DNA from 2 places in the Lysinibacillus sp. COL-1 genome. Region 1 is predicted to be linked to the other one. Evidence: a T-box and tRNA genes for the amino acid it is inferred to sense, from the RefSeq annotation. Region 1 holds a T-box; the other holds one or more tRNA genes.
The links. A T-box is a leader RNA that pairs with one kind of tRNA and senses whether it is charged. The one in region 1 lies ahead of ileS (isoleucine--tRNA ligase), so its partner is inferred to be a tRNA-Ile.
Positions count from the first base shown of each region.

Region 2: it encodes a tRNA-Ile, which carries the amino acid that the T-box ahead of ileS (isoleucine--tRNA ligase) is inferred to sense. The anticodon was not compared.

Region 1 is NZ_JCAWSJ010000004.1:746,417-752,353, forward strand. It holds gene AC6BKE_RS11850 (cell division protein SepF) at 1-280, shown strand, start outside; gene AC6BKE_RS11855 (YggT family protein) at 301-582, shown strand; gene AC6BKE_RS11860 (YlmH family RNA-binding protein) at 856-1,644, shown strand; gene AC6BKE_RS11865 (DivIVA domain-containing protein) at 1,740-2,264, shown strand; T-box leader at 2,361-2,584, shown strand; gene ileS (isoleucine--tRNA ligase) at 2,696-5,464, shown strand; gene AC6BKE_RS11875 (helix-turn-helix transcriptional regulator) at 5,569-5,937, opposite strand, start outside.
Region 2 is NZ_JCAWSJ010000004.1:3,439,781-3,445,717, reverse strand. It holds rRNA gene AC6BKE_RS25320 (23S ribosomal RNA) at 1-1,958, shown strand, start outside; rRNA gene rrf (5S ribosomal RNA) at 2,124-2,239, shown strand; tRNA gene AC6BKE_RS25310 (tRNA-Val) at 2,250-2,325, shown strand; tRNA gene AC6BKE_RS25305 (tRNA-Thr) at 2,329-2,404, shown strand; tRNA gene AC6BKE_RS25300 (tRNA-Lys) at 2,413-2,488, shown strand; tRNA gene AC6BKE_RS25295 (tRNA-Leu) at 2,506-2,590, shown strand; tRNA gene AC6BKE_RS25290 (tRNA-Gly) at 2,626-2,700, shown strand; tRNA gene AC6BKE_RS25285 (tRNA-Leu) at 2,706-2,794, shown strand; tRNA gene AC6BKE_RS25280 (tRNA-Arg) at 2,803-2,879, shown strand; tRNA gene AC6BKE_RS25275 (tRNA-Pro) at 2,887-2,963, shown strand; tRNA gene AC6BKE_RS25270 (tRNA-Ala) at 2,980-3,055, shown strand; tRNA gene AC6BKE_RS25265 (tRNA-Met) at 3,083-3,156, shown strand; tRNA gene AC6BKE_RS25260 (tRNA-Ile) at 3,164-3,240, shown strand; tRNA gene AC6BKE_RS25255 (tRNA-Ser) at 3,256-3,348, shown strand; tRNA gene AC6BKE_RS25250 (tRNA-Met) at 3,402-3,476, shown strand; tRNA gene AC6BKE_RS25245 (tRNA-Asp) at 3,480-3,555, shown strand; tRNA gene AC6BKE_RS25240 (tRNA-Phe) at 3,613-3,688, shown strand; tRNA gene AC6BKE_RS25235 (tRNA-Gly) at 3,694-3,767, shown strand; tRNA gene AC6BKE_RS25230 (tRNA-Ile) at 3,769-3,842, shown strand; tRNA gene AC6BKE_RS25225 (tRNA-Asn) at 3,850-3,926, shown strand; tRNA gene AC6BKE_RS25220 (tRNA-Ser) at 3,936-4,026, shown strand; tRNA gene AC6BKE_RS25215 (tRNA-Glu) at 4,029-4,100, shown strand; gene AC6BKE_RS25210 (VOC family protein) at 4,161-4,577, opposite strand; gene nadA (quinolinate synthase NadA) at 4,775-5,878, opposite strand; gene nadC (carboxylating nicotinate-nucleotide diphosphorylase) at 5,865-5,937, opposite strand, start outside.

The DNA.
Region 1 (5,937 bases):
AGCTATGAGCTCTAAGGGAGCAAAAGTTGTTTTAATTGAGCCTAGAGTTTATGCAGAAGCACAAGATATCGCGGAGCATTTAAAAAATAAGCGTGCTGCAATCGTCAATTTACAACGTATTGAACGAGAGCAAGGTAAACGCATTATTGATTTTTTAAGTGGTACAGTCTATGCACTTGCCGGGGATATCCAACGTATCGGTAAAGATATCTTCCTTTGTACGCCAGATAATGTAGAAGTGACTGGTGAAATTACAAACTTTATTTTAGACGATAATTAATAGCGAGGATTGTAGTTTATATGACTTTTTTTATAATACTTGGTTATGTATCATTAGCATTTAGAATCTATTCATTTATGCTAATTGGCTATATTTTAATGTCTTGGGTGCCTGCCGCTCAAAATTCAGCCATTGGACGTATGCTTGAAAAAGTGTGTGAGCCGTATTTAGGGATTTTCAGAAAGTTCATTCCACCACTTGGAATGATTGATATTTCACCAATTGTGGCTATCTTCATGTTGAATTTTATTGAACGAGGGCTTGTTATAGTCATCCAGAAAATATTTCTTATGTTCGTTTAGCAGTAAATCCTCACTCTTAGGTGGGGATTTTTTATTTAGCAATGTTTTTGTACGGAAAGAGCAACGGTGGTTCAAAAAAATAGAGGGTGATAAAGGTTTGTTTAACGGCTGTTCAAATATCCTTGTATAATGAGACTGCCCCAGTGGAAAAAAGAGCTTTTCAAGTAAATGTAAAAAAATTATACTCAATGATGCAAAGACGTCATAACTTGGAAATACTATGTTCATCCAGCCCACCAAGCATATAGAACTAGTGAAAGAGGAGACAACGAGATGGAACACTTAATTCAGCATTTTCGAAAAGATGAACAACCGTTTATTGAACAAGTAATAAGTTGGCAGCGTGAGGTAGAGGATCGCTATGCACCTAAGCTAACAGATTTTCTTGATCCCAGACAGCGTTTTATCGTGACATCTATTATCGGACAGGACGACATATTGAAAACGGCATGTGCAGGATTATTTGACGGGGCAGAGAGACAGCGTATGCTTATTTATCCTGCTTACTATGAAGTTATGGAGGAAGACTTTCAGCTGACAGCATTTACGATTCACTATCCTATGAAATTTGTCCAGCTCCGGCATCCAGATGTGTTAGGGGCCTTGTTATCATTAGGCTTGAATCGTGGTAAATTTGGTGATATACGTGTCAATGAGCAGCAGGTGCAATTTGTAGTAGCACAAGAGGTAGCAGATTATGTTCGTTTGCATTTAACGGGTATTGGTAAAGTCAAGGTACATGTTGAATCTTTAAAGCAAGACGAGCCACTTCTCTTCAATGAGGATGAGTGGTTTGAGGAATCTCATACTGTTTCATCCATGCGTTTAGATGTGATTATCGCTACCATTTTAAATGTGTCACGTCAAAAGGCACAAGCTTTGATTACTGGGAATAAAGTACGTGTCAATTGGACAGAGCGAGATACAGTTGCCTTTGAATTACAAGAAGGGGATATTTTATCGATACGAGGGAGCGGTCGTGTGAAAATTATTATGACAGAAGGCCGTACAAAAAAGGATAAAATCCGTCTGCAAATCGGTCGATTGGCCCAAAAAAGCTGAAAGTGAAGTAAATTTCATTAATTTTTACTGCTAAGTTGTCGGAACAATTGTATAATAGAAATTACGAATGTACATGTAAAGGAGAGAAGGATTGTATGCCATTATCACCTATTGATATACATAATAAGGAGTTTACAAAAGCTTTCAGAGGTTATGCTGAAGATGAAGTAAATGAATTTTTAGACCAAATCATTAAAGACTACGAAATTTTGTTACGTGAAAAAAAAGAGGTTGATAAGCAATTAGAGATGGCCTTAGAACAGGCGAGGCATTTTAGCTCCTTAGAAGAAACTTTGCAGAAGTCCATTGTTGTTGCACAAGAAGCGGCTGATGAAGTGCGAAGAAATTCACAAAAAGAGGCTAAACTCATTGTAAAAGAGGCTGAGAAAAATGCTGATCGAATTGTCAATGATGCTTTAACAAAAGCTCGTAAGGTGACGATTGAAATTGATGAGCTTAAAAAACAATCTAAAGTATTCCGTAATCGTTTCAAGATGCTTGTTGAGGCACAGCTTGATTTGCTTAATGCTGATGACTGGGATCATTTGCTTCAATATGATATTGATTTAACAGAAATTCAAGCATCTGTTGAGGAAGCACAAGAATCTGAAGAGATGTAACTTTTCTTTTTAATGGTTGCACTCGACAAATGAAACTTGACGCCATTGTTTGAATTTCATATACTTTGTAATAGTAATTATTTTGAAAAGATATGCATACAGGCAGAGACGAAGACAGTATTTGTTAGGCGTAGTTAAGCGATTTGGGGACAGTGAGAGCCCAAACATGCAACTAACATTGAACATCACTTCTGAGCTAAATAGCTGAAAAAAGTAGGTTATTTCGTGATGCACGACGTTAACGTGCTTGAAAGAGGTAGTGCAATATTTTTGTGCTACAAGTAGGGTGGTACCGCGAGTAGAAGCTTCTCGTCCCTTAGTGGGATTGAGGGCTTTTTTTATTTGTTCACGAATTGTTTGAGTTGCGTTTGCCAATAACTGTCCTAGAAGTAATTGTCTATATGCTTGGGTAAAATAAAGGAGGAATTTTAATGGTTGAATACAAAGATACGTTATTAATGCCAAAAACAGATTTCCCAATGCGTGGGAATCTACCGGCGAATGAGCCAAAAACGCAAGAAAAATGGAATGACATGGATATTAACAAATTACAGATGGAACGTACTGCCGATCGTCCAGAATATGTTCTACATGATGGTCCTCCCTATGCAAATGGTGATATCCACATCGGCCATGCCTTAAATAAAGTATTGAAGGATATGATTACACGTCATCGTTCAATGACTGGCTACCATGTGAATTATATTCCAGGCTGGGATACGCACGGTCTACCAATTGAACAAGCACTGACAAACAAAGGTGTAAAGCGTAAAGAAATGTCAGTAGCAGCATTCCGCCAACTTTGTGAAGAGTATGCATATGAGCAAATTGATAATCAACGTGCCCAATTCCGTCGTCTAGGCATTCGTGGTGATTGGGAAAACCCTTATATTACATTAAAGCCTGAATTTGAAGCACGTCAAATTGAAGTGTTCGGTAAAATGGCTGAAAAGGGTTACATTTATAAAGGCTTAAAACCAGTTTATTGGTCACCATCTTCTGAATCTGCTTTAGCAGAAGCTGAAATTGAATATAAGGACATCAAATCACCATCAATCTATGTTAGCTTTGCTATTAAAGATGCGAAAGGTATTGTACCAGCAGATGCTAAATTTATTATTTGGACAACAACACCTTGGACATTACCAGCAAACTTAGGCATTTCTTTAAATCCTGAATTTATGTATGTTGTAGTTGCTGTAGCTAATAAAAAATTCATCATTGCCAAAGAATTATTAACATCAGTAGCGAATGCCCTTGGATGGGAAGACTATGAGGTTGTTCAAGAAGTAAAAGGGGAAGCACTTGATCGTCTTGTAGCGCAGCATCCATTTTATGATCGTGAATCTCTTATTATGGTAGGAGAACACGTAACTGCTGAAGCGGGTACAGGTTGTGTTCATACAGCTCCTGGACACGGGGAAGACGATTATCATATTGGTAAACAATATGGTTTAGGCATTCTTAGCCCTCTTGATAATAGCGGCTGTTATACAGATGAAGCACCTGGCTTTGAAGGCGTGTTTTATAATGATGCCAACAAACTTGTAACAGAAAAACTAAAAGAAGTAGATGCATTAGAAAAACTTGACTTCTTTACGCACTCTTATCCACATGACTGGCGTACGAAAAAACCTGTTATTTATCGTGCGACACCACAATGGTTTGCCTCTGTTGAAGCATTCCGTGGTGAGTTGTTAGAAGCTGTAAAAGCTACAGCATTTACACCAGCTTGGGGAGAAACTCGTCTTTATAATATGATTCGTGATCGTGGAGACTGGGTTATTTCACGTCAACGTGCTTGGGGTGTGCCGATTCCAATTTTCTACGCAGAAAACGGAGAGCCAATTATTACACCTGAAACAATTAGCCATATCTCAGCATTATTCCGTGAGCATGGATCCAATATTTGGTTCCAAAAAACAGCAAAAGAATTATTACCAGAGGGCTTTACACATCCAGGTAGCCCGAACGGCGAATTCACAAAAGAAAATGATATTATGGACGTCTGGTTCGATTCAGGTTCATCCCACCAAGGTGTACTTGTAGAGCGCGGCATGAAATATCCAGCTGATTTATACTTAGAAGGCTCTGACCAGCATCGTGGTTGGTTTAACTCATCTCTTATTACATCTGTTGCTATTAATGGTTATGCACCATATAAAGGACTATTAACACATGGTTTTGTTCTTGATGGTGAAGGACGTAAAATGAGTAAATCATTAGGAAATGTGATCATTCCACAAAAAGTAATGGATCAGTATGGAGCAGATATTCTTCGTCTATGGGTTGCTTCTGTTGACTATACAGCGGATGTACGAATTTCGATGGATATGCTAAAGCAAGTATCAGAGGTGTACCGTAAAATTCGTAATACATTCCGCTTCTTACACGGCAATATCGCTGATTTCGATCCAAAGAAAGATCGTGTTGCCTATGCAGAGCTTCGTGAGATGGATCAATATGTCTATATGCGTTTACAGGATGTCTTACAAACTGTTCGTGCAGCATATGATCGTTATGATTTCGCTGCTGTTTATCACATCGTCAATAATTTTGTCGCAGTCGAGTTATCTTCATTCTATTTAGATATTGCAAAAGATGTTGTCTATATCGAAGGTCACGACAATAAAGATCGTCGAGCGATGCAAACAGTTATTTACGATACATTAATGACATTGGTTAAAATCATGACACCAATCATCCCTCATACAACAGATGAAATGTGGTCTTATCTACATGCCCAAGGTATTGTAGAGGAAGTTTCTGTTCAATTAACGGACTTCCCAGAGGTAGATGTTCAAGGGAATTTTGAAAGCCTACGTACAAAATGGGAAAATATTATTGATGTACGTGACGATATCTTAAAAGCATTAGAGGAAGCTCGTAATGCTAAAACAATAGGTAAATCACTAGAAGCAAAAGTAACAGTATATGGCAAAGAGGATGTTGTAGCCTTATTGAATGATGTGAACATTGACTTTGCACAGCTTTCAATCGTTTCTGCTTTTGAAGTAGCTACTATTGATGAGGCGCCTGCTGAAGCTTTAGCACTTGAGCATGTATCCATTGTAGTTGAGAAGGCAACAGGGGAGAAATGTGAGCGTTGCTGGTCAATTTCTGAAACAATTGGTGCAAATGAGGCACATCCTACAGTTTGTGCGCGCTGTGCAGAAGTTGTAGAAAAATATTACGTTTAACGGAAATGAATAATAAGAATCTGCATTTCTATTGTAGATCATACGCAAGTCTCCTTGATGGGGGCTTGCTTTTTTTCATGGAGGTTTTGCAGATTCTTGTTAGATTATTTAAATAAAATTTCTGTCGTATTGCGATAGTCCGTTGGAGAGATTCCTACATATTTTTTAAAGGTTAAACTATAGTAATTAGGTGTATTAAAGCCACAGGTGGAGGAGATCTTTTCTACGGTATAGTCGTACTTCCGTAGAAAGGGTAAGCTCTTGATGAGGCGTGTAAAGGCGACATAGTCAACGAAATTACGACCAGTCTCTTTTTTAAATAGCCTGCTAAAATGTGTGGGACTAAAGCTTATATATTTTGCAACATCACGAACGGTCAATTGCTCATCATAATGTTCTTCAATATAATGAATGGCCTTTTGAAGCTGCACATGCTTTGTTAAATCTTCATAATATCTGATATGAATATTATC
Region 2 (5,937 bases), 2.7 Mb from region 1:
GATATTTATACACGGGAGTCAGACTGCGAGTGATAAGATCCGTAGTCAAAAGGGAAACAGCCCAGACCACCAGCTAAGGTCCCAAAGTAATCGTTAAGTGGAAAAGGATGTGGCGTTGCACAGACAACCAGGATGTTGGCTTAGAAGCAGCCATCATTTAAAGAGTGCGTAATAGCTCACTGGTCGAGTGACGCTGCGCCGAAAATGTATCGGGGCTAAACGATTCACCGAAGCTGTGGATTGACATCTACGATGTCAGTGGTAGGAGAGCGTTCTAAGTGCGTTGAAGTCAGACCGGAAGGACTGGTGGAGCGCTTAGAAGTGAGAATGCCGGTATGAGTAGCGAAAGACGGGTGAGAATCCCGTCCACCGTATGACTAAGGTTTCCTGAGGAAGGCTCGTCCGCTCAGGGTTAGTCGGGACCTAAGCCGAGGCCGATAGGCGTAGGCGATGGACAACAGGTTGATATTCCTGTACCACCTCCTCACCGTTTGAGAAATGGGGGGACGCAGTAGGATAGGGTAAGCGCGCTGTTGGTTATGCGCGTCCAAGCAGTAAGGCGTGTGTGTAGGCAAATCCGCACACTGTAACGTTGAGCTGTGATGGCGAGTCCGTATGGACGAAGTTCCTGATTTCACACTGCCAAGAAAAGCCTCTATCGAGGTGAGAGGTGCCCGTACCGCAAACCGACACAGGTAGTCGAGGAGAGAATCCTAAGGTGTGCGAGAGAACTCTCGTTAAGGAACTCGGCAAAATGACCCCGTAACTTCGGGAGAAGGGGTGCTCTTGAGCGTGCAAGCGCATGAGAGCCGCAGTGAATAGGCCCAGGCGACTGTTTAGCAAAAACACAGGTCTCTGCAAAACCGTAAGGTGACGTATAGGGGCTGACGCCTGCCCGGTGCTGGAAGGTTAAGAGGAGTGGTTAGCGCAAGCGAAGCTGCGAATTGAAGCCCCAGTAAACGGCGGCCGTAACTATAACGGTCCTAAGGTAGCGAAATTCCTTGTCGGGTAAGTTCCGACCCGCACGAAAGGCGTAACGATCTGGGCACTGTCTCAACGAGAGACTCGGTGAAATTATAGTACCTGTGAAGATGCAGGTTACCCGCGACAGGACGGAAAGACCCCGTGGAGCTTTACTGTAGCCTGATATTGAATTTTGGTACAACTTGTACAGGATAGGTAGGAGCCAGAGATCTCGGAGCGCCAGCTTCGAAGGAGGCGTCGGTGGGATACTACCCTGGTTGTATTGAAATTCTAACCCATGCCCCTTAGCGGGGCAGGAGACAGTGTCAGGCGGACAGTTTGACTGGGGCGGTCGCCTCCTAAAAGGTAACGGAGGCGCCCAAAGGTTCCCTCAGAATGGTTGGAAATCATTCGTAGAGTGTAAAGGCACAAGGGAGCTTGACTGCGAGACCTACAAGTCGAGCAGGGTCGAAAGACGGGCTTAGTGATCCGGTGGTTCCGCATGGAAGGGCCATCGCTCAACGGATAAAAGCTACCCCGGGGATAACAGGCTTATCTCCCCCAAGAGTCCACATCGACGGGGAGGTTTGGCACCTCGATGTCGGCTCATCGCATCCTGGGGCTGTAGTCGGTCCCAAGGGTTGGGCTGTTCGCCCATTAAAGCGGTACGCGAGCTGGGTTCAGAACGTCGTGAGACAGTTCGGTCCCTATCCGTCGTGGGCGTAGGAAATTTGAGAGGAGCTGTCCTTAGTACGAGAGGACCGGGATGGACACACCGCTGGTGTACCAGTTGTCTTGCCAAAGGCATCGCTGGGTAGCTATGTGTGGACGGGATAAGTGCTGAAAGCATCTAAGCATGAAGCCCCCCTCAAGATGAGATTTCCCATTACGCAAGTAAGTAAGATCCCTCAAAGACGATGAGGTAGATAGGTTCGAGGTGGAAGTGTGGTGACACATGGAGCTGACGAATACTAATCGATCGAGGACTTAACCAAAATGTTTGAACCATTCAATGAACCGTTTATCCAGTTTTGAAAGAACAACTCTTTCAAAAAAGAGAGCTTCAAGACACCATTTATTTTGAAGCTGATATAAAGGAACTTCTGCTAAGAACGCAACATCCATGTTGCAACGCAGAAGCCAGCACATCCATGTGCAAGTCTAGTGATGATGGCAAAGAGGTCACACCCGTTCCCATACCGAACACGGAAGTTAAGCTCTTTAGCGCCGATGGTAGTTGGGGGCTTCCCCCTGTGAGAGTAGGACGTCGCTAGGCATAATACCCAGGAGGATTAGCTCAGCTGGGAGAGCATCTGCCTTACAAGCAGAGGGTCGGCGGTTCGAGCCCGTCATCCTCCACCATATGCCGGTTTAGCTCAGCAGGTAGAGCAACTGACTTGTAATCAGTAGGTCGTGGGTTCGATTCCTATAGCCGGCACCATTTTTTTAGAGCCATTAGCTCAGTTGGTAGAGCATCTGACTTTTAATCAGAGGGTCGAAGGTTCGAGTCCTTCATGGCTCACCATTTTTAAATAATAATAAGCGGGTGTGGCGGAATTGGCAGACGCACTAGACTTAGGATCTAGCGCCGCAAGGCGTGGGGGTTCGACTCCCTTCACCCGCACCATTATTTCATTGCCAGATAAAAAAACTTATGCACATGCGGAAGTAGTTCAGTGGTAGAACACCACCTTGCCAAGGTGGGGGTCGCGAGTTCGAACCTCGTCTTCCGCTCCAAATGTGCCGGGGTGGCGGAACTGGCAGACGCACAGGACTTAAAATCCTGCGGTAGGTGACTACCGTACCGGTTCGATTCCGGTCCTCGGCACCATTTTTAATGCGCCCGTAGCTCAATTGGATAGAGCGTCTGACTACGGATCAGAAGGTTATGGGTTCGACTCCTGTCGGGCGCGCCAAAAAGAACGGGAAGTAGCTCAGCTTGGTAGAGCACTTGGTTTGGGACCAAGGGGTCGCAGGTTCGAATCCTGTCTTCCCGACCATTTCCAAAGAAATTATGGGGCCTTAGCTCAGCTGGGAGAGCGCCTGCCTTGCACGCAGGAGGTCAGCGGTTCGATCCCGCTAGGCTCCACCATAATAAATTAACCAGTATAAAGATCCTGGCGGCGTAGCTCAGCTGGCTAGAGCGTACGGTTCATACCCGTAAGGTCGGGGGTTCGATCCCCTCTGCCGCCATCTTAAAGGACCTTTAGCTCAGTTGGTTAGAGCAGACGGCTCATAACCGTCCGGTCGCAGGTTCGAGTCCTGCAAGGTCCACCATTTATATATTGCAACGGAGGTATACCCAAGTCTGGCTGAAGGGATCGGTCTTGAAAACCGACAGGCGGGTAACACCGCGCGGGGGTTCGAATCCCTCTACCTCCTCCAGTTTTAAATCTTTATAAATGGTGCTTTAAAAACTCGAAACCGTATAAAATTATCGCGGGGTGGAGCAGTGGTAGCTCGTCGGGCTCATAACCCGAAGGTCGTTGGTTCAAATCCGGCCCCCGCAACCAAATGGTCCCGTGGTGTAGCGGTTAACATGCCTGCCTGTCACGCAGGAGATCGCCGGTTCGATCCCGGTCGGGACCGCCATTATTTTCATAAGAAGATATGAAAAGCAAAAGAAAATAAGCTTAGCATGGACGAAATGGGTCAGTAGCTCAGTTGGTAGAGCATTAGATTGAAGCTCTAAGTGTCGGCGGTTCGATTCCGTCCTGACCCACCATTTATGCGGGTGTAGTTTAATGGTAAAACCTCAGCCTTCCAAGCTGATGTCGTGGGTTCGATTCCCATCACCCGCTCCAAGGGCCTATAGCTCAGCTGGTTAGAGCGCACGCCTGATAAGCGTGAGGTCGATGGTTCGAGTCCATTTAGGCCCATTATTATTCCGAAGTAGCTCAGTTGGTAGTAGCACCTGACTGTTAATCAGGTTGTCGCAGGTTCGAGTCCTGCCTTCGGAGCCATTTTTATGTGGGGAAGTACTCAAGAGGCTGAAGAGGCGCCCCTGCTAAGGGTGTAGGTCGGGTAACCGGCGCGAGGGTTCAAATCCCTCCTTCTCCGCCATTGGCCCGTTGGTCAAGTGGTTAAGACACCGCCCTTTCACGGCGGTAACACGGGTTCGAATCCCGTACGGGTCATACTAAAAAACAGTAGATGCACACGCATCTACTGTTTTTTCATATTCATAGATATAAATATTACTCTTGATTCAATGCATTTTCATCCATATAAACTACTTCCCAGATATGCCCATCTACATCCTGAAATCCCCAGCCATACATAAACCCATGATCTTGGGGTTCACTATAAGATTTACCACCGGAGGCCAGTGCCTTATTTACTAATTGATCTACTTGCTCTCGATTTTCAGCAGATAGACATAAAATTGCTTCTGCAGACGTAGCAGTATTTGTAATTTCCTTCTTACTAAACCCTTTGAATCGTTCTTCCACCATCATTAATGCGAAGATATTTTCACTAATAATCATTGAGGCTGTAGTCTCATCGCTAAATTGTTGATTGAACTCAAAGCCTAGTTCCTTAAAGAAGTTGATGGATTTGTTTAGATCTTTCACTGGTAAATTGATAAAAATATTTTTCGATTGAAAAGCCATTTATTTTCACCTCCAAATCGACAGTAGCATAGAGCATAAAGCCATGTCAATTTCAGCAATAGATGGATATTCTTTGATTGGATCGATGATGATGCATTTGAAAATGGCAGTTGTTTAAGCTATTCAAAATAGATGTTATATGAACATAAAAAGCAGAGACGTTTTTTTACACCATCTCTGCTTTTAAAGCAACCTAATTATCCTCGTGCTAGCATTCTTTCGAGAGAGCTAAGTGCTTCAGCTGTAGTATATTCATCTACTTGGATACGGTTATGTGGTTGCCCCTGCTCAATACTTTCTAAGCTCCACAACAGATGGGGAAGGTCAATGCGATTCATTGTTAAGCAAGGACAAAAATTTTCATTTAAAGAGATAATATGTTTATCTGGATGCTGCTTCATTATGCGATTGACAAGATTCATTTCTGTTCCAATAGCCCATGCCGATCCGCTTGGTGCACGATTGATTGTCTCAATGATGTATTTTGTGGAACCTGCATCATCAGCAGCTGCTACAACTTCACGACTGCATTCAGGGTGAACAATAATTTGCATAGTTGGATGTTCTTTGCGAACGACCTCCGTATGGTGAACCGTAAATCCTTCATGTACAGAGCAATGACCTTTCCATAGAATAACCTGAATGTTCTCAAGCGGCTCATTTGTTTCAAGTATATTCTTATGGGGATTCCAAACAGCCATATTTTTAAGTGGAATACCTAAATCATAGGCAGTATTTCTTCCTAAATGTTGGTCAGGTAAAAAGAAAATACGCTGTTTTTGTGTAAATGCCCATTGAACAAGCTCCTTAGCATTCGATGAAGTGACACAGGCACCACCATGTCTTCCCGTAAAGGCTTTAATGGCAGCAGTTGAATTGACATAAGTTAGCGGGATAATTGTATCACCAAAGAGTTGCTGAAGAATCGGCCATGCTTGTTCTGTTTGATAAATATCAGCCATATCAGCCATTGAACAACCTGCACGCATATCTGGTAAATAGACATGTTGCTGCTTCGTTGTCAGCATATCAGCAGTTTCAGCCATAAAATGCACACCGCAAAATACGATATGCTCAGCTTCCTTGTTTGCGGCAGATAATTGAGCTAACTGTAGGGAATCACCAGTTGCATCTGCAAATTGAATGACTTCATCTTTTTGATAATGATGTCCTGGTATAAATAGTTTAGATCCTAATTTTTGCTTTATTGATAAAATACGAGATTCCATTTCCTTTACGGATAATGCCCGGTAATGCTCTGGAAGTAGTGTCGTTTGTTGTAATAAACTAGTTATGGACAAGGGAATGATCTCCTTTCATTTGAACGAGTGCACTAATGTCAAAGGCTTTAACGGAATGC